DNA from 2 places in the Microbispora sp. GKU 823 genome. Region 1 is predicted to be linked to the other one. Evidence: riboswitches for the same ligand, from Rfam matches in the RefSeq annotation. Region 1 holds a riboswitch; the other holds the start of a gene.
What was found. Region 1 has a riboswitch for S-adenosylmethionine ahead of B1L11_RS35005 (aminotransferase class V-fold PLP-dependent enzyme). Riboswitches for the same ligand answer to the same signal wherever they lie in the genome.
Positions count from the first base shown of each region.

Region 2: linked by a shared signal. The riboswitch ahead of thrC (threonine synthase) and the one ahead of B1L11_RS35005 (aminotransferase class V-fold PLP-dependent enzyme) in region 1 are both predicted to bind S-adenosylmethionine.

Region 1 is NZ_MWJN01000097.1:9,520-19,874, reverse strand. Features, by position in the region: gene B1L11_RS35010 (helix-turn-helix domain-containing protein) at 1-322, shown strand, start outside; gene B1L11_RS35005 (aminotransferase class V-fold PLP-dependent enzyme) at 366-1,637, opposite strand; SAM riboswitch class IV at 1,689-1,804, opposite strand; gene B1L11_RS52715 (pentapeptide repeat-containing protein) at 1,865-2,095, opposite strand; gene B1L11_RS52710 (pentapeptide repeat-containing protein) at 2,071-2,541, opposite strand; gene B1L11_RS34995 (cytochrome P450) at 2,618-3,817, shown strand; gene B1L11_RS34990 (SAM-dependent methyltransferase) at 3,775-4,773, opposite strand; partial or broken gene B1L11_RS34985 (Rossmann-like and DUF2520 domain-containing protein) at 4,935-5,824, shown strand; gene panC (pantoate--beta-alanine ligase) at 5,815-6,669, shown strand; gene B1L11_RS34975 (class I SAM-dependent methyltransferase) at 6,675-7,304, opposite strand; gene B1L11_RS34970 (TetR/AcrR family transcriptional regulator) at 7,367-8,104, shown strand; gene B1L11_RS34965 (L-aspartate oxidase) at 8,122-10,355, shown strand, end outside.
Region 2 is NZ_MWJN01000086.1:18,440-28,794, reverse strand. Features, by position in the region: gene B1L11_RS33165 (AAA family ATPase) at 1-321, shown strand, start outside; gene B1L11_RS33160 (GNAT family N-acetyltransferase) at 318-746, shown strand; gene groL (chaperonin GroEL) at 820-2,442, opposite strand; gene B1L11_RS33150 (cold-shock protein) at 2,778-2,978, opposite strand; gene B1L11_RS33145 (MoaD/ThiS family protein) at 3,235-3,510, opposite strand; gene thrC (threonine synthase) at 3,555-4,829, opposite strand; SAM riboswitch class I at 4,844-4,983, opposite strand; gene B1L11_RS33135 (RNA polymerase sigma factor) at 5,080-5,631, opposite strand; gene B1L11_RS33130 (trehalose-6-phosphate synthase) at 5,735-7,159, shown strand; gene B1L11_RS33125 (sugar MFS transporter) at 7,219-8,385, shown strand; gene B1L11_RS33120 (hypothetical protein) at 8,411-9,010, opposite strand; gene B1L11_RS33115 (hypothetical protein) at 9,083-9,682, opposite strand; gene otsB (trehalose-phosphatase) at 9,693-10,355, opposite strand, start outside.

The DNA of each region.
Region 1 (10,355 bases):
GGCCGACCTCGAGCGGGAACTGCACGAGGCCGGCGTCTCCCCTTCCGTGATCGAGCAGGGCGCCAGAAAGCTTCTCGCCGAGGTGCGCGGTCATCAGCTCGCCGAGGCGCGAAAGCAACTTGGGCTCGGCCAAAAGGACGTCGCGGCTGTCATGGGTCTGAGTGTTGCCCGGGTCTCACAGATCGAGCATGGAGAGGTCACATCCCTCGAGGTCATCGCTCGCTATGTGGAGGCGCTCGGGGCCCGCTTGGATCTGGTCGTCGACTTCGGTGATCGGACGCTGCGCTTGCCTGTCAGCGAGAAGTCGACGGATGCCGCTTGATTGGGGGCCTCTCAGGCGAGACCCCCAACCTGACCTTCCGTCGTCAGGCGGCGGCGATCTCGCGTAGCGCTTCGATGAGGCGGTCGACGTGCTCGGTGGTCGTGCCGATGCCGACCGAGGCGCGTACGGCGCTGAACGTGCCGTCCGCGCAGCCGCCGTCCTCACCGCCGCCGAGGAGGTGGCGGACGAACGGGTGGGCGCAGAACTTGCCGTCCCTGACGCCGATGCCCCAGTCGGCCGACAGCGCCTCGGCGACCTCGCGGGCCGTACGGCCGGCGACGGTGAACGACACGATGCCGACACGCGGGTGGTCCTGACCCCACAGCGACAACTCGCGTACGCCGGGGATCGTGGCGAGCCCGGCGCGCAGACGGGCGAGCAGCCGCTCCTCCTCCCGCACCAGCGCGGTCCAGCCGGTCGCGGTCAGCGCGTCGCAGGCGGCGGCGAGCGCGATGGCGCCGAGCACGTTGGGGGTGCCCGCCTCGTGCCGCGTCTCGGGGTCGTCGCTCCACTCGGTGGTCTCGCCCACCGCCTGTACGGCTCCGCCGCCCCGCAGGTACGGATCGGCGTCGGCGAGCCAGTCGGGGCGGCCCACGAGCACCCCGGCGCCGAACGGGGCGTAGAGCTTGTGCCCGGAGAAGGCCACGTAGTCGAGGTCGAGCGCGGAGAGGTTGAGCCCGCGGTGGGGGACGAACTGGGCGGCGTCCACGGCGATCCGCGCGCCGTGCCGGTGGGCGATGTGGGCCAGCCCGGCGATCGGCCACAGCTCGCCCGTCACGTTGGAGGCGGCGGTCACGACGAGCAGGGCCGGGCCCTCGATCGCGGCCAGCGCCTCGTCGGCCGCCCGGATCGCCTCGCCGGGGAAGGCGGGCGGCGCGAGCCGTACGGCGTTCGGCCAGGGCAGCAGCGAGGCGTGGTGCTCGGTCTCGAACACGACGACGGTGGTGCCCTCGGGGAGGCTGCGGGCCAGCAGGTTCATGGCGTCGGTCGTGTTGCGCACGAAGACCAGCGCGTCGCCGGGGCGGGCGCCGACGAAGGCCCGCACGGTGTGCCTGGCCTGCTCATACCTGGCCGTCGTGAGCTGCGAGGCGTAGCCCGCGCCCCGGTGCACGCTGGAGTAGGCCGGCAGCGCCGCCGCGACGGCGGCGTTCACCGGCTCGAGACAGGGCGCGCTCGCCGCGTAGTCGAGGTTCGCGTACGGCACGAGCCTGCCGCCCCTGACGGGCACCTCAAGGTCGGAGCCCACGACAGCCGGCAGACGCACGGGCTCGGAGATGCGGTTGACGGCCTGCTGGACGAAGGTGAGTGCGGACAACGCCAAACCTCCTCGGGGTCGGGGACCCCGGCCATGGCGTTGGAACGGCGGAGCCCGCGCTTGCCCGGCACACCTCGTGCCGGACCCGGTCCTCACCCGGGGCACCCCGCCGCGAGCGCGAGGGTTGCCGGCCAGCAAGCCGGGGCTTGACGCTGGCACTCATGACCTGGACGGCACTATAACCCGATACGGCCCCCCGGCCGCAAGTGCCGTGGATGCGAGCGACTTCAGCCGTTGTCGACCGTGACACCCAGGATGTGGGCGAACATCGGCGCGAGTTCCATCAACTGGACGCCGCTGATGGTCGCGCCGCGCAGCGCGTCGTAGCCGTCGGAGATGCCCAGGGACACGGCGCCGCGCAGGTCGACCCGGGACATGCGCGCCTTGTCGAAGCGCACCCGTTCGAGCGTGGAGCCGGGGAAGGCGACGCCGGTCAGCGTGGCGCCGGCGAAGTCCACGTCGCGCAGCGTGCACTCGACGAACGAGACCTCCCGCAGGTCGGCGCGCGGAGGTTGACCGAGTCGAGCTTGCAGCGGTGGAAGGTCACATGGTTCATCTCGGCGCCGGGCAGCGCCGTGCCGGCCGGGGCGCTCATGATGATCTCGGCGTCCGCCCAGGTGGACTCGGTGAGGTCGCCGCCCACCCAGCGCACGCCGTTCAGCCACACGTCGGAGAACCGGGCGCGCCGATACCGGCCGCCGACGAACGTCACCGAGGTGAACGCGGACTCCATGAACCGGGCGTTGGACGCGTCGGCGTCCTCGAACTCCTGCCCGTCGAACAGGACCGTGTCGTAGTCGCCGCCCTGAGCGAGCCGGCCGTCGAACGGTTCGAGGTGATCGGCGTAGGGCAACTCGCCGAGCTCGCGAGGTTCTCTGCGGTGCTGTTCGCGGCGCTTCGGCATCGCCCCAACCTACGCCATGACGGACCCGTGCGCCCGTACTCCCAGGCGAGGTCTTTCATCCGTATTGTTGTCCATTGTGAAGTTTGATCCCTGGAATGCCGAGTTCATCGCGTACCCCTACGACGCCTATCGTGACCTGCGCGACAACGAGCCGGTCAGCTTCTTCGAGCCGACGGGGCAGTGGCTGATCGCCCGCCACGCGGATGTGAACGCGCTGCTGCGCGACCGGCGCCTCGGCCGGTCCTACCTGCACGTGGCGACGCACGAGGCGTTCGGCCGCGAGCCCGAGCCGGAGTTCCAGGAACCGTTCTGGCGGGTGATCCGGGCCGGGATGCTCGACGTCGAGCCGCCGGTCCACACGCGGCTGCGCCGCCTGGTGTCCAAGGCGTTCACGCCCCGCATGGTCGAGTCGCTGCGTCCCCGCGTACGGAAGATCGCGACCGAGCTGACCGAGGGACTGGTCGAGCGCGGCGGCGGCGACCTGCTGGCCGAGGTGGCCGAGCCGCTGCCGGTCACCGTGATCGCCGAGATGCTGGGCGTGCCCGAGGCCGACCGCCACCTGCTGCGCCCCTGGTCGGCCGACATCTGCGGAATGTATGAGCTGAACCCCTCCCTGGAGGTGCAACACACCGCCGTACGCGCGGCGACGGAGTTCGCCGGCTATCTGCGCGAGCTGGCCAGGGCGCGCAGGGAGCGGCCGGGCGACGACATGATCTCGGCGCTGGCCCAGGTGGTGGACGACGGGGACCGGCTGACCGAGGACGAGCTGATCGGCACCTGCGTGCTGCTGCTCAACGCCGGGCACGAGGCCACGGTCAACGCCACCGGCAGCGGGTGGTGGGCGCTGTTCCGCAACCCGGGTGAGCTGGAGCGGCTGCGCGCCGACCCCGGCCTGATGCCGACGGCGGTCGAGGAACTGCTGCGCTACGACACCCCGGCGCAGATGTTCGAGCGGTGGGTGCTGGAGGACATCGAGGTCGGCGGGGTGACGATCCCCCGGGGTGTGGAGATCGCGCTGCTGTTCGGCTCCGCCAACCGGGATCCCGAGGTCTTCGCCGACCCGGACCGTCTCGACCTCGGCCGGGCGGACAACCCGCACATCTCGTTCGGCGCCGGCATCCACTTCTGCCTCGGCGCGCCGCTCGCCCGGGTCGAGATGGCGGAGTCGTTCGGCGCCCTGCTGCGGCTGGCGCCCAAGCTCGAGCTCGCCGAGGAGCCCACCTGGAAGCCCAGCTACATCATGCGCGGCCTGGAGTCGCTCAAGGTCACCGTCTGACCACCTGGCTGAGCCAGCCGAAGCCGCCGAGACCGGCCGGGTCGATCAGCTCGGCCTCCTGGGAGGCCCGGCCGAGCGCGCGCACGTACCCGGCGGGATCGGCCGACGCCAGCGCGAGCGGCGGCCGGGCGCCGGTGAGCCCCAGGTCGCGCAGCGCCTCCCGCTGCGTGGTGAGCGTGGTCGCCCGCGCCCCGCCCGCTCGCCGGCCGCCGCGCAGGCGTCCAGCGCCACGTGTGCGGTGATGTCGCACGACCGTCCGGTATGGGCGGCACCACCGAGCCCTCGCGATATCCGGCGACCGTGCCGAGCGGGGGCCGCCGCCCGGCCGGATGGGCGTAGTCCACGGCGACCGCCGTGCCCCGCGCAAGCCGGGTGATCAGCGATGCCCACGCCTCGTCGCGGGGGTGGCCGATCTCGGCGCGTTCCCCCGGTGCGCGCAGCGGCCACCAGCGCTCCAGCCAGGCCAGGTCCTCGGGGCCGGGAGCGGGCCCGAGCCGTTCTTCGCCGGTCGAGGTGTCCACGAGCACCAGGCGAGGGCCGTCCGGCGTCATCTCGGCGATGTCGAGCGGCACGTTGTCCAGCCACTCGTTGGCGATCACCAGGCCGGTGACCCCGTACGGCGCCTCCGCCTCCCATGCGACGCGGGGGTCGAGATCGCCGGGCCTGGGGGACAGGTCGACGGCGGTGACCCGCAGCCGCTCCGCGAGGTCCGGCGGCGCGGCGGCCCGCACCCGGGCGGCCAGCAGGCCGTTGCCGCTGCCCATGTCCACGAGATCGACCGGATCGGGCCGGCCGAGGGCGGCGTCGACCCGCAGGAGCAGGCGCAGCACGGCCTCGGCGAAGACCGGAGAGACATGCACCGACGTGCGGAAATGCCGGTCGGGGCGCTCCCGCAGGTAGAAGCCCTCCGCGCCGTAGAGCGCCCGCCGCATGGCCTCCCGCCAGGTGACCTCCACGGCGCTTTAGGTTACCGACACGCCGAGGGCGTAACGAAAAGTAGTCACTTTCGTACTTATGGCTCAACATAGGCCCGTGAGAAACGGGACAAAATCCGACCGTTGGGCCACGCCCGGGCCGGCGGGAGCGCCGCCGCTACGCTGAACCGAGGGGAGGCGTCATGGACACAAGTGACCGCCCGGCGCGGCTCGCCGTGGGAGTGCTCGGCGCGGGACGGGTCGGTTCCGTGCTCGGAGCCGCGCTCATGCTCGCGGGTCATCGGGTGGTGGCGGCCAGCGGCGTGTCCGACGCGTCGGCGCGGCGGGCCGCCGACCGCCTCGGCCTGAAGCTCAGCAGGCCCGACGAGGTGATCGCGCGGTCCGAGCTCGTGCTGCTGACCGTGCCGGACGACGTGCTGCCCGGCCTCGTCTCCGGCCTCGCCGCCACCGGGGCCGACCTCCGCGGCAAGCTGCTCGTGCACGCCAGCGGCGCGTACGGCCTGGGCGTGCTCGACCCCGCGGCCGAGGCCGGGGCGCTGCCGCTCGCGCTGCACCCCGTGATGACGTTCACCGGCAGGAGCGACGACCTGACCCGGCTCAACGGCTGCTCCTTCGGTGTCACCGCGCCCGACCTGCTGCGGCCGGTGGCCGAGGCGCTGGTGATCGAGATGGGCGGCGAGCCCGTGTGGATCGCGACCAGGACCGGCCGCTCTACCACGCCGCCCTGGCCGGCGCCGCGAACCACATGGTGACGCTCGTCGCCGAGTCGCAGGAACTGCTCGCCAAGATCGGCGTGGAGCATCCCGGCCGGATGCTCGGCCCCCTGCTGAGCGCGGCGCTCGACAACGTGCTGCGCCTCGGCATCAGCGGGCTCACCGGGCCCGTGGTCCGCGGCGACGCGGGCACGGTGCGCAAGCACGTCGACGCGCTCATCCTGGCCGCCCCCGAGGCCGCGGACGCGTACGTCGCCCTCGCGAGGCTCACCGCCGACCGGGCGCTCGCGGCGGGCCTGCTCAAGCCCGAGGCGGCCGAACGCCTGCTGGATGCCCTGGGAGGGAACATATGGACCTGACCGTCGCCGCGGACCGCGCCGCCCTCGACAAGGCGAGGGACGCACTCGGCCCCGGAAGGATCGCCCTGGTCCCCACGATGGGGGCGCTCCACGAGGGTCACCGGTCGCTGATGCGGCTGGCGCGCGAGCACGCCGACCACGTGGTGGTGAGCGTGTTCGTCAATCCCCTGCAGTTCGGCCCCAACGAGGACTTCTCCCGCTATCCCCGTACGTTCGACGCCGACCTCCGGGTGTGCGAGGAGGAGGGCGTGGGCGTGGTCTTCGCGCCCTCGGCAGAGGACATGTACCTGCCGGACCGCCAGGTGGAGGTCTCGGCCGGCGGCATGGGCGGGGTGGTCGAGGGCGCCTTCCGGCCCGGCCACTTCGACGGCGTGCTGACCGTGGTGCTCAAGCTGTTCAACCTGGTGCGGCCGGACGTCGCGGTCTTCGGGCAGAAGGACGCCCAGCAACTCGCGCTGATCCGGCGGATGGTGGCCGACCTCGACGTCCCGGTGTCGATCGTCGGCGCCCCGACCGTGCGGGAGCCGGACGGCCTCGCGCTGTCGAGCCGCAACAGGTATCTGTCCGAGGCCGACCGCCGCACCGCGCTCGCGCTGTCGCGGGCGCTGCGGGCGGGCGAGGCGCGGGCCCGGACCGCCGGACCGGCCGGGATCCTCGACGCCGCGCGGGCCGTGCTGGAGGAGGCCGCCCGCTTCGACCCGCCGCTGCTGCTCGACTACCTGATCCTGGCCGACCCCGCGACGTTCGCGCCGGTCGGCGACGACCACCGCGGCGAGGCGATCCTGGCCGTGGCCGCCAAGGTGGGCACCACGCGCCTCATCGACAACGTGGTCCTGACCCTGTAGGGGGCTCAGGCCGCCCCGGCGCGCAGTGTGAACCAGAAGGTGGGGAACGGGTTCGTCCCGGGGGTGACGTCAACCAGCTCCCAGCCGGCGAACCTGGCCCGCAGCTCGTCGGCGGTGACGCCGGAGAACTTGTCGTCGAGCGTTCCTGGGCCGTACCCGAACATCAGCAGCCGTGCACCGGGAGCGGCGCGGCGGGTGAGCCCGGCGGCGTAGGCGTCACGGCGGTGCGGCGGGATGCCGCAGTAGCAGCTCAGGTCGAAGAACAGGTCGTAGGGGCCGGGGGCGTCCAGTTCGTCGAGCCGGGTGGCGTCCCCGTGCAGCAGCCGTACGGCCGCTCCCGCGGCGGCGGCCTTCTCCCGGGCCTGCTCGATCGCGCGGTCGACGAGGTCGACGGCCACGACCTCCCACCCGTGCCGGGCCAGGTATACGGCGTTGGTTCCGGTGCCGCAGCCGAGCTCCAGGGCGCGGCCTGGCGGCAGCGCGTCTCGCCTCTCCCCGTGCCCCTCGACCAGTGCGACCAGCTCGGGCGGCGTCACACCGGTGTCCCAGGGCGGCTTCCCGGCGCGGTAGTACCTCTCCAGTTCCCGGCGTACGGCCTCCTCCTGGTCCCGTTCGGTCTCGTTCGGCTTGTCCATGGCTCCGCTCCATCTCTTTAGAGTCAAACTCTAGTAACGAACTCTAGAGATATACTCGCGCCATGGACACCGTCAAGCGGCCGGACAAACGGGCCGAGCGCTCACGCCGCACCCGGGAGAAGGTCATCCAGGCGGCGCGGGAGCTTTTCGTCGCGCAGGGCTATGGGGCGACGAGCCTGCAGGAGGTCGCCGACCGGGCGGGCGTGGCCGTCCAGACGGTCTACTTCGTCTTCGGCAACAAGCGCACGCTGTTCAAGGACGTCGTCGACACGTCCATCGCCGGCGACACCGAGCCGGTGGCCGTCATGGACCGTGAATGGTTCCGCGCCGCGTGCGCGGAGCCCACGGCGGCCGGCCAGTTGCGCGCGCACGTGCGCGGTACGAGTGAGATCCTCGGCCGGGTCGCCCCGCTCATGCCGATGATCGCGTCCGCCGGGGCCACCGACCCGCAGATCGCCGCGCAATGGCCCGACGGCCCCGATCCGCGCTACGTCGTGCAGCACGCCGCGGCGCAAGCGCTGGCCGGCAAACCCGGCGCCCGCCCGGACGTCTCCGTCGCGATGGCGGCGGACCTGCTGTTCTGCCTGCTCAGCCCGCAGCTGTATCTGCTCTTCGTGCAGGACCGTGGCTGGTCGCAGGACAGGTGGGAGGAATGGGCCTACGCCACTCTGACCGCCCAGCTCTGCACCGACGCCGCAGCGGGCCCCTCGCAGGAGGGGCCGGGGCCCGAGGTGGGGCCGGGGCGTGGTAGGAGGGGGCGGGGCTGCACCATCGCCAGGGGGGCGTTATCGTCATTATGACGAAAGGGGATCCCCTCATGGTGGCGCTCGCACGCAGACTCACCGCCCCCGCACCCGGCTGGACCGTCGAGGCCGACGTGGTCGTGATCGGGTCCGGCATCGCCGGCCTCACCGTGGCGCTGCGCCACGTCGAACTCGACCCCGTGGCGCGGGTGCTCGTGGTCACCAAGGACGTCTTGTCGGCCGGGTCGACCCGGTGGGCCCAGGGCGGCATCGCCGCCGTCCTCGACCCCGAGGACACCCCCGACGAGCACCTGAGGGACACGCTCGTCGCCGGGGTCGGCCTGTGCGACGAGGAGGCCGTACGCGTCCTGGTCACCGAGGGCCCCGACGCGCTGAAGCGGCTGATGAGCCACGGCGCCGAGTTCGACCGCGACACCGACGGCGAGCTCCAGCTCACCCGCGAGGGCGGCCACCACCGCAACCGGATCGTCCACGCGGGCGGCGACGCCACCGGCGCCGAGGTGCAGCGGGCCCTGGCCGAGGCGGTGCTGGCCGAGCCCCGCATCGAGGTCATCGAGCACGCCCTCGCCCTCGACCTCCTCCTCGACGCCGAGGGCCACGCCTGCGGGGTCACGCTCCACGTGATGGGGGAGGGCGCGCGCGACGGCGTCGGCGCCGTACGGGCCGGGGCCGTGGTGCTGGCCAGCGGCGGCATGGGCCAGGTCTACGCGGCCACCACCAACCCCGTCGTGTCCACCGGGGACGGCGTGGCGCTCGCTCTGCGGGCCGGCGCGGTGGTCAGGGACATCGAGTTCGTGCAGTTCCACCCCACGGTCCTGTGGTTGGGGGAGGGTTCGACCGGCCAGCAGCCCCTCGTCTCCGAGGCCGTGCGCGGCGAGGGCGCCGTGCTGATCGACGCGACCGGCGAGCGCTTCATGCAGGGTGTCCACGAGCTGGCCGACCTCGCGCCCCGCGACGTGGTCGCCAAGGCGATCATGCGCCAGATGGCGCGGACCGGCGCCGACCACGTCTACCTCGACGCCACCCACTTCGGCGAGGAGAAGTGGCGCTCCAGGTTCCCCACGATCCTCGCCGTCTGCCGCGAGCACGGCATCGACCCCGTCACCGAGCCCATCCCCGTCGCCCCGGCCGCCCACTACGCGAGCGGCGGCGTGCGCACCGACCTGTACGGCAGGACCAGCGTGCCCGGCCTGTACGCCTGCGGAGAGGTGGCCTGCACGGGCGTGCACGGCGCCAACCGGCTGGCCTCCAACTCCCTGCTGGAGGGGCTCGTCTACGGCGAGCGCATCGCCGCCGACCTGGCCGCGAAGGAGCTCACCCCGCGCGAGCCCGCCCCGGCCGACGAACGGCCCGAGGGCCTGGTGGACCCGCGTACGCGGCCGAGGATCCAGAGCCACATGAGCCGGGGCGCCGGGGTGCTGCGCAGCGACCGGAGTCTCGCGCAGGTCGCCCGCGCGCTGTCCGACGCCCGCTGGACGCCGGTCGCGGTCGAGCCCTGCACCGAGTCGTGGGAGGCCACCAACCTCCTCACGGTGGCCTCCGCACTGGTCGCCGCGGCGGCCGTGCGTGAGGAGACCCGCGGCTCGCACTGGCGGGAGGACCACCCCGACCGCGACGACGCCCACTGGCGGGCGCACATCGACATCGCCCTGACGGCGGAGGGACTGACCTTGACGTACACGCCTCACGAGGAACCGCGGACCGAGCTGGAGAAGGCCGGACTCGACCCGGACGCCGTGCTCGGTCTCGTCCGCGCCGCGCTGGAGGAGGACCTGGCCGGGGGACAGGACGTGACCTCGGTCGCGACCATCCCCGCCGACCAGCGGGCCGTCGCCGACGTGGTGGCCCGCAAGGAGGGCGTGGTCGCGGGTCTGGCCGTGGCCGAGACCGTCTTCCGGCAGGCCGCCGGACAGGTCGAGGTCGAGCGGCACGCCGCGGACGGCGACCGGGTGCGCCCCGGCGACGTGGTGATGACCGTGCGGGGCGCGACCAGGGACCTGCTCACGATGGAGCGCACCGCGCTCAACTTCCTCACCCACCTGTCCGGCATCGCGACCCAGACCCGCCGCTGGGTGGACGCCGTCGAGGGCACCGGCGCCCGCATCCGCGACAGCCGCAAGACCCTGCCGGGGCTGCGCGCCCTGGAGAAGTACGCCGTACGGGCGGGCGGCGGGGTCAACCACCGGATGGGCCTGCACGACGCCGCGCTGATCAAGGACAACCACGTCGTCGCCGCCGGAGGCGTCGCCGAGGCGTTCCGGGCCGTACGGCAGGCCTTCCCCGGCCT
Region 2 (10,355 bases), on a different contig from region 1:
GTACGGCAGGCCCTGGCGCAGGAGGGCTCCATCGGCGTCATCGCGGCCGACTCCGGTCTTCCCGCGCTCTCGGCGGCCCTGGAGGCCGCCGCGGTGCCGCACACGGTGCTCGGCCCCGACTCGACGGGCGACGACCGGGTGCTGCTGGTACCGGCGACGCTCGCCAAGGGCCTGGAGTACGACCACGTGATCGTCGCCGAGCCGGCCGCGATCGCGGAGGCCGAGGAGCGCGGCCTCGCCCGCCTCTACGTGGTCCTCACCCGGGCGGTAACGTCACTGACCGTCCTGCACAGCCGTGACCTGCCCGAGGAACTGCGATGAACCCGCCCGATGTACGCATCCGCCACGGAGCGCTCGACGACGTCCCCGCCGTGCTGCGGTTCTGGCTGGACGCCGCGGAGAACACCGACAGGCACGACGACGCCGGCAAGGTCGTGGCTCTGATCGAGCGCGACCCCGAGGCGCTGCTCATCGCCGAGATCGACGGCCGAATCGCCGGCACGCTCATCGCCGGGTGGGACGGCTGGCGCGCCCACCTCTACCGGCTCGCCGTGGACCCGGCCCACCGGCGCATGGGCATCGGATCGCGGCTGATCCGGGCCGCCGAGGAGCGGTTCAGGAAGTTCGGCGCGTTCCGCGCGGACGCGATGGTCCTGCACGACAACGCCCTGGCGCACCACGCCTGGACGGCGGCGGGATACGCGATGCAGACCGACTGCGCCCGCTGGGTCAGGCGCCTCACCTGAGGCGCTACAACGGGAAAGGGCGGCTCCCCCGAGGGGGAACCGCCCTTCCGTTGAGACGAAGCAGGCAGATGGATCAGAAGTCCATGTCGCCGCCGCCGGGCATGGCGGGGGCCTTCTCCTTCTCGGGCTTCTCGGCGATGACGGCCTCGGTCGTCAGGAACAGCGCCGCGATGGACGCCGCGTTCTGCAGCGCCGAGCGGGTGACCTTGGCCGGGTCGATGATGCCGGACTCGAACATGTTGACGTACTCGCCGGTCGCGGCGTTGAGGCCCTCACCAGCCGGGAGGTTGCGGACCTTCTCCACCACGACGCCGCCCTCGAGGCCGGCGTTGACGGCGATCTGCTTCAGCGGCTCCTCGAGCGCCTTGCGGACGATCGCGGCACCGGTGGCCTCGTCGCCGTTGACCTCGAGCTTGTCGAACGCGTTGGCGCCGGCCTGCAGCAGAGCCACGCCACCGCCGGGGACGATGCCCTCCTCGACCGCGGCCTTCGCGTTGCGGACGGCGTCCTCGATGCGGTGCTTGCGCTCCTTGAGCTCGACCTCGGTGGCCGCGCCGGCCTTGATGACGGCGACGCCGCCGGCCAGCTTGGCGAGGCGCTCCTGGAGCTTCTCGCGGTCGTAGTCGGAGTCGGTGCGCTCGATCTCGGCGCGGATCTCGTTGACCCGGCCGGCGATCTGCTCGGCGTCACCGGCGCCGTCGACGATCGTGGTCTCGTCCTTGGTGACGACGACCTTGCGGGCGCGGCCGAGCAGGTCGAGGGTGGCGTTCTCGAGCTTGAGACCGACCTCCTCGGAGATGACCTGGCCACCGGTGAGGATGGCGATGTCACCCAGCATGGCCTTGCGGCGGTCGCCGAAGCCCGGAGCCTTGACGGCCACGGACTTGAACAGGCCGCGGATCTTGTTGACGACCAGGGTGGCCAGGGCCTCGCCCTCGACGTCCTCGGCGATGATGACCAGCGGCTTGCCGGACTGCACGACCTTGTCGAGCAGCGGGAGCAGGTCCTTGTTCGCCGAGACCTTGGAGTTGACGATCAGGATGTACGGGTCCTCGAAGACCGCCTCCATGCGCTCGGGGTCGGTCACGAAGTAGCCGGACACGTAGCCCTTGTCGAAGCGCATGCCCTCGGTGAGCTCCAGCTCCAGGCCGAAGGTGTTGCTCTCCTCGACGGTGATGACGCCTTCCTTGCCCACCTTGTCCATCGCCTCGGCGATGAGGGCGCCGATCTCGGTGTCGGCGGCGGAGATGGAGGCGGTGGAAGCGATCTGCTCCTTGGTCTCCACGTCCTTGGCGAGCTTCGACAGCTCCTCGCTGACGCGCTCGACGGCGGCCTCGATGCCCTTCTTCAGCGCCATCGGGTTGGCACCGGCGGCCACGTTGCGCAGACCCTCGCGGACCAGCGCCTGGGCGAGCACGGTGGCCGTCGTGGTGCCGTCACCGGCGACGTCGTCGGTCTTCTTCGCGACTTCCTTGACGAGCTCGGCGCCGATCTTCTCCCACGGGTCCTCGAGCTCGATCTCCTTGGCGATGGAGACACCGTCGTTGGTGATCGTGGGGGCGCCCCACTTCTTCTCCAGCACGACGTTGCGGCCCTTGGGGCCGAGGGTCACCTTCACGGCGTCGGCGAGCTGGTTCATACCGCGCTCGAGACCGCGCCGGGCGTCCTCGTCAAACGCGATCATCTTGGCTGCCATTAGGCTAGACCTCCCAGTAGCAGGGTGTCTTCAACGGACCGAGCCGACGCCCGCGACGGCTTGGACCCGCTATCCCTGCGCGGGCCCCATCGCCCCGATCCCGGTTGTTGTCACTCTCGACCTCAGAGTGCCAAACAAGTATTTAGCACTCTACCCCTGAGAGTGCAAGCGGAAGCCGTTCTGACCAGCTTGGACGGTATGCCCAGACCAGTGCGAAGCGGGAGACACCGAGCGAGCCTACGAGCGAAGCGGGAGACACCGAGCGAAGCGGGAGACACGCGGAAGGCCCGGCACGCGGTGTCCGCGCGCCGGGCCTTCCAAGGTCGATGACGGGATCAGACGGCCCGTACGGCTTCCGCCTGCGGGCCCTTCTGACCCTGCGTGATGTCGAACTCAACCCGCTGACCCTGCTCGAGGGCCTTGTAGCCGTCCATCAGGATTGCCGAGTAATGGACGAACACGTCCTTACCACCGTCTACCGCGATGAAGCCGTAGCCCTTGTCCGCGTTAAACCATTTGACGGTGCCCTGCGCCACTTCCGACTCCTCTTGCTGGGCTGGGGACCACACCCAAGAAGCCCCCGGTTTTGTCGATCGTCCTCGACCATACCCGTGTCAAGGCGTAGGACAACAGAGTCAATCCGCAAACTACTACTTGGCGTTCGCTCAAAGCGGGATCGAAGAATATTCACTTTGCTGTTGAATAGTTGAGAGCTGCACCATTTGCCATGGCACCGCATGACTTCTTCACCGACAGAAGTGCATGTCAGGTGCTCGGCCCCGGCGCGGCGGCTCAGCCTCCGGCGACGGCGGGGATGACCGAAATCTGCACCCCGTCCGGCGTGGCGGTGTCCAGACCGTCGGCGAATCGGACATCCTCTTCCCCGACGTAGACGTTGACAAAACGCCGGATCTTACCCGTCTCATCCAGGATGCGCCCGCCGATGCCGGGGTAGTCCGCGTCCAGCTTCTGCAGGACCTCCCGGAGCGTTCCCCCCTCCCCGCTCACCTCCGCGGCTCCGTTGGTGTACGTCCGGAGAATCGTCGGAATCCGCACGGAAACGCTCATTGTTCGCTCGCTTTCTTACTACCGATGGGCCTTTTGAAACGCTTTCAGTTGGCGAATGCCGCACGGAACGCGTCGAGAGAGGGACGGATGACGGCGGCGGGACGGGCGTGCTCGGACACCGCGTCGAGTGTCTTCAGCCCGTCGCCGGTGTTCAGCACCACGGTCTCGGCGTCGGGGTCGAGACGGCCCTCGCGCACCAGCTTGCGGAGCACGCCGACCGTGACGCCGCCCGCGGTCTCGGCGAAGACGCCCTCGGTCCTGGCCAGCAGGCGGATGGCCTCGACCACTTCCTGGTCGTTCACGTCCTCCACCGCGCCGCCCGTCCGCCGCGCGATGTCGAGCACGTACGGCCCGTCCGCGGGGTTGCCGATCGCCAGGGACTTGGCGATGGTGTCGGGCCGCACCGGCTGCACCACGTCCTGCCCGGCCTTGAACGCCCGGGAGACCGGCGAGCAGCCCTCGGCCTGCGCCCCGAAGATCCGGTAGGGCCGCTCCTCGACCAGCCCCAGCTTGATCAGCTCACGGAAACCCTTGTCGATCTTGGTGAGCTGAGAGCCGGAGGCCACCGGGATGACGATCTGGTCGGGCAGCCGCCAGCCGAGCTGCTCGGCGATCTCGTACGCCAGCGTCTTGGAGCCCTCGGCGTAGAAGGGCCGGAGGTTGACGTTGACGAAGCCCCACTTCTCGCCCAGCTCGTCACCGATGAGCTCGGAGCAGAAGCGGTTGACCTCGTCGTAGTTGCCGTCGATGGCGACCAGGCGGCCACCGTACACGGCGGCCATGGTGACCTTGGCCGGCTCCAGGTCGGAGGGGATGAACACGCAGGAGTCCAGCCCGGCCCGGGCGGCGGCCGCGCTCACCGCGCCGGCGAGGTTGCCGGTGGAGGAGCACGACAGGGTGTGGAAGCCGAAGTTGCGCGCGGCCTCAAGCGCGATCGCGACGACCCGGTCCTTGAAGGAGTGGGTCGGGTTGCCGGAGTCGTCCTTGACGTGAAGCGACCGCAGGCCCAGCTCGGCCGCCAGCCTGTCGGCCTTCACGAGCTTGGTCCAGCCGGGCTGGAGGTTGGGCTTGGCCGCCACGCCGGCGGGAACGGGGAGCAGGGAGCGGTACCGCCAGATGTTCGCCGGGCCGGACTCGATGTCCTCCCGGCGAACCTCGCCGAAGTCGTACGCCACCTCAAGGGGGCCGAAACACTCCGTACAGGCGAAAATCGGACCGAGGTCGTAAAGAGCGCCACATTCGCGACACGAAAGGCCGGTGGCGGGGCCGAACTCGACGGTGTTCGCGGCAGTGTTAGCGGCAGTGCTGGTGTGCGCCATGAAGCGAGGCCTTTCCCTCATCTTCGCTCGCGACCACCTTGGCCGCGAGCCGGAATTGGCACCTGTCCCGGCCGGGCCTCGTGGGCACGAGTTCGACACCGGGGAGGTTGCCGGGGCTTCGCAGGGCCGGTCCCTCCACCCCTCTGGATGAGCATGTTCAGTTGTAGGACCTTCCGAGAAAGGTCTCTAGCACTGTACCCCGGCGTCCCCGGTGTCCGTTCCGACGTCTCACATGGCGAGACGTTTCGTATCAGCCGTACGCCTCGCCGAGTGCGCTCTGCACGTACTTGCGCGCCTGGTGGATACGGGACTTGACCGTTCCGAGGGGGATCTTGAGCTGGTCGGCGACCTCCGCGTAGTCGAGCTGGCAGATGTCGCGCAGCACGAGCGCCTGGGCGAGGTCGGGCCGCTCGGCCTCCAGCGCCTCCATCGCGTCGAGCAGGTCGAGCCGCGACCCGGCGATGACGCTCACCCGCCGGGGATCGGGCCGCTGCTCGGGCAGTTCCTCCGCCTGCTCCGACGAGCGCCGCTTGAGCGAGCGGTAGGTGGTCCTGGCGCAGTTCACGGTCACGATGTGCAGCCAGGTGCTGAACTTGGCCCGCCCCTCGAACCTCGCGATGTTGCGCGCCACGGCGAGCAGCGTGTCCTGCGCGGCCTCCTCGGCGTCCTGCCGATACGGTAGAAGGCGCTCGCAGTGCCGCAACACGTCGGGCTCGATGCGCCGCAGCAGTTCACCGAGCGCGCGGTGGTCCCCCTGGGCAGCCGATCGGGCCAGGTCCTCGGTCGTGTCGTCCAGTGCCATGCCGTATTCAGCCCTCCCGCGATCGGTTGACATCCTATTGACGGAGGTCGGCTTTTATTAATCTTCCGGCATGCGCGCCCGCTCTGATCGAGGGAACCCCAAGATGAGCAGCACCGTTCTGATCGCGTCCAACCGGGGTCCGGTGTCCTTCACGCTGTCGGACGACGGCGGCCTGACCATGCGCAGGGGCGGCGGCGGACTCGTCTCCGGCCTGTCCGAGGTGGTCAAGGACACCGACGTCCTGTGGGTCTGCGCGGCGCTGTCGGACGGTGACCGGGGCGCGGTGCGTCACGCGCCCGGCGGGCGGCTCGACCGGGCGTTCGAGACGGGGCCGATCCGCATGCTGGACATCCCGCCCGCGGTCTTCCACCGGGCCTACAACGCCGTGGCCAACTCGACTCTCTGGTTCGTCAACCACCTGCTTTACAACACGCCCTTCTCCCCCGAGTTCGGCACGCGGTTCCGCCGCGAGTGGGAGTCGTACCGCACGTACAACGGGGCCTTCGCGCTGGCCCTGGCCGAGGAGGCGGCCCACCGGGCGCGCGTCATGGTGCAGGACTACCACCTGACGCTGACCCCGGCGATGCTCCGGGTCGAGCGGCCCGACCTGCGCATCGCCCACTTCTCGCACACGCCCTGGGCGCCGCCCGAATACTTCGCGCTGCTGCCCGAGGACGTCGTGGCCGAGGTGCTGACCGGCATCCTCGGCGCCGACCACGCCGGGTTCCTCACCGCGCGCTGGGCCCGCGCCTTCATGGACTGCTGCGAGACGCTGCTCGGGGCCCGGGCGGACCACGCCGCCCGCACGGTGACGTACGAAGGGCGGACCACCAGGATCGGCGTCCACCCGCTGGGGGTGAACGGCGAGGCGCTGCTCGCCCGGGCGGGCGAGCCGGACGTCGAGTCGCACATGACCGTGATCAGGGACCTCGTGGGCGATCGCAAGCTGATCGTGCGCATCGACCGCACCGAGCTTTCCAAGAACATCGTGCGCGGCCTGCGGGCCTACCAGGAGTTCCTGGCCGCCCATCCCGAGTGGCACGGCCGGGTCGTCCACCTCGCGTTCGCCTATCCCTCGCGGCACGACCTGCCGGAATACCGCGAGTACACGGCGGCCGTGCAGCGCTGCGCCAAGGAGATCGAGGACGAGTACGCGACCGAGGACTGGGACCCGCTGATCCTCAACGTGAACGACGACTACCCGCGCTCGCTGGCCGCCTACCGGCTGGCCGACGTGCTGCTCGTCAACCCGATCAGGGACGGCATGAACCTGGTGGCCAAGGAGGGCCCGATCCTGTCGCCCCGGTGCGCGCTGGTGCTGTCCCGCGAGGCCGGCGCGGCGGCCGAGCTGGGGGCCGACTCCCTGCTCGTCAACCCCTACGACGTGTCCGGCACGGCGGCGGCGCTGCACGAGGCGCTGACGCTGCCGGAGCAGGAGCGGCTCACGCGCGGCCTGCGGCTGCGGGAGGCCGCCACCGCCCTGCCGCCCCAGCGCTGGTTCGAGGACCAGCTCGCCGCGCTGATCTAGACGGGGCGGCTGACCGGCTCTCGTGCCCGGATGATCTGCTGCGCTACCCTTGCCTGGTTTTGGACCGCAACATAAAGGTCACCAGGGACAGCCCCACCTGGTTGATCTATCTCCAGCTCGCCACCTTCGCCACCTACCTGTACGGCATGTCGGCCGCCCTGCCCCTCCTGCGCGCCGAACTCGGCGTGTCCCAGGCCGTCGGCGGGCTGCACGGCACCGGGATGGCGCTCGGCGGCATCGCCGGCGGGCTGGCCCTGCCCACGCTGACCAGGCGGTTCGGGCGCCGCGTCGTCACCTGGGCCGGTTTGGCCGGGATGAACGCCGGGGTGCTCCTCGTCCTGGTCGGGCACGCGCTCCCGTTCACGCTGGCCGGTTTCACGCTCGCCGGCGCCTGCGGTTCGACGGCGCTGTACGTGATGATGGCGGTGCTCAGCGACCACCACGGCCCGGCGGGGGCGGCCGTCATCAGCGAGGCCAACGCGGTCGCCGTCATCGCCGGAATCGCCGCCACCTACGCCTTCAGCGTGGTGGCCGAGTCGCCGGCCAGCTGGCGGCCCGCGCTGTTGGTGCCCGTGGCCTCCACCCTCCTGCTGGCCCTGGTCATGGGCCGGGTCTGGGTGCCGCCGGCGCCCGTTCCGCCGCGGTCGCCGTCGCCGTCCGCGGCCTCCGGCAGAATCCCGTACGGCTGGCGCTTCCACGTCGCCGGAGCGGTCCTGCTGTGCTGCGTGGCCCTCGAGTTCGCCTTCAACCTGTGGGCCGCCGAGTTGCTCTCCCAGCGGACCGGACTGTCCGCTGGCGTGGCGGCGACCGGGCTGAGCGCGATGCTGGCCGGCATGGCCGCGGGCCGGTTCGGCGGCGCCCGGCTGGCCCTGCGCTTCGCGCCGGGGTCGGTGCTGCTGGGCTCGCTCGGGGTGACCCTGGCGGGCTGGGCGCTGTTCTGGGCGGGAACCTCGGCGCCGGTCTGCTACGCCGGGCTCGCGCTCAGCGGGCTCGGCATCTCGGTCCAGTTCCCCATGGGCCTCACGCGCATGATCGAGGTGTCGGGAGGCCGGCCGGACCAGGCGTCGGGCACGGCCTCGATCTGGGCGGGCATGGGCTCGGGCAGCGGGCCGTTCGTGCTCGGCGCGCTGGGCGACGGTTTCGGGACGCACACGGCGTTCCTGCTCGCGCCCGCCCTGATCGCGATGGCCGCGGGCGGAGTGGCCGCGTCCAGGACGCGTTCCTGAACGTCCGGGCCACTCTGAAGGCCGATCAGTTCCAGGTCGCGTTCTTGAGGATCGCGCTCAGCTGCGGGTTGTCCCACTGGTCGAGGACCAGGATCTTCGACGTGGGCAGATACCACTCGCGCTGGTTGTAGTGCAGCTTCACCCGCCACTTCTTGTCGACGCAGGTCGCCGCCCACTTGTGGTAGTCCGCCTTGTGGCCGGGGCCGACCTGCCGCAGCCCCTTCTCCGCGATCTTCCACTCGCCCTTGTACAGCTTGTAGCTCTTGGGACAGATGCTGACGTCGGTCGCGGGATCGAAGCCGTACTTCGGCTTGTACGCCTGGAACGTGCGGAGCCCGATCTTGAGCGCCTTGGGACCCAGCACCCAGAAGCTGTGGCACCCCCAGTCGCGGAAACCGAAGTCCTCGGTGCCGTAGGTGGGGCACGAGCCGGTGATGACGCGCACCCAGTCCTTGTCGTCCTTGGCCACCTTCCACGACGTGGGGATCGTGAGGGTCAGACCGTTCCGCAGGTGGACCTGCTTGGTGCCGCCGCTTTCGCTCGCGAACGCCGCCGCCGGAGCCGTCAGGGTGGCCGCCAGCACGGCCAGGCCGGCCGCCGCGGCCGAGATCGTCTTTCTGAACATGTCCGGCACACTAGGCGCGGTCGCTTGCGGACGACTTGCGGCCCGATAGACAAAAGGTCACCAAATGCGGCGTCAGCTCCAGGTGGCGTTCTTGAGTATCGTGCTCAGGCCCGGGGTCCCCCACTGGTCGATCACCAGGATCTTCGACGTCGGCAGGTACCACTCGCGCTGGTTGTAGTGCGCCTTCACCTTGTAGGAGCTCATGGTCACGCAGGTCCCCGCCCAGTCGCGGTAGTACGCCTTGTGTCCCGGCCCGACCTGCCGCAGCCCCTTCGCGGCGAGCTTGCTCTGGCCCATGTAGAGGTTCTTCTTGACGGGGCAGGGCCCGACGTCGGTGGCCGGGTAGAACGGGCCGTCCGGCGTGTACTTCTGGAACAGCTCGTGGCCGATCTTGATGGCTCCGGGCCCCATGACCCAGAAGCTGTGGCACCCCGAGTCGCGGAAGCCGTACGTGTCCGTGCCCTTGGTGGGGCACGAGCCGGTGATGACCCGCACCCAGTCCTTGCGGCTGTCGTCGACCTTCCAGGACGACGGGATCGTGAGGGTCAGGCCCTTGCGCAGGTGCAGCGGCTTGGTGGCCGCGCTGTCGTTCGCGAACGCCGCCGCCGGAGCCGCCAGGGACGCCGCCAGCACGGCCAGGCCGGCCGCCGCGGCCGAGATCGTCTTCCTCATGCCCCGGACCTTACGCCCGGCCGCTTGCAGACGGCTTGCCGAGACCTGCCACGAGGTCGCCGAGGAAGGCCACGACGCCGTCGGGCCCGTCCACCACCACGTCGGCGCGCTCCGCCAGGGCGGTCACCTCCGTGGACCCGCTGCACACCCGTACGCCGGGGATCCCGGCCGACTCGACCGCGGCGAAGGCGGCGAGGTCCCCCAGGTCGTCGCCGACGAACATGACCGAGCGGGCGTCCCGCTCGGCGAGGAAGGCCGACAGGGCCCGTCCCTTGTCCATTCCGGCAGGCCGCAGCTCCAGCACCATGCGGCCCGGCTCGACCGCCAGCCCGGCCTCCTCGGCCAGCGCCGCGACCGGCCCGCGCAGCGCCTCCAGCGCCCCCGCGGGGTCGGCGCACCGCCGGGTGTGCACGGCGACGGCCCTGTCCTTGTCCTCGATCCACGCGCCGTCGAGGCCCCCCACGAGCTCGGGCAGCCGGGCGCGGACCAGGTCGAGCCCCGGCGGCGGGGGCGGAGCCGTCACCCGGCCGTCCTCCCAGCGTTCCAGCCCGTAGTGGCCGAGGATCACCAGGCCGGGCACGTCGGCGAGGGACGGCCCGCCGGGGACCTCGCCGAGGGTGAGCGCCGTACGCGGCGGGCGGCCGGTGACGATCACGACTGCGCGCACTAGCCG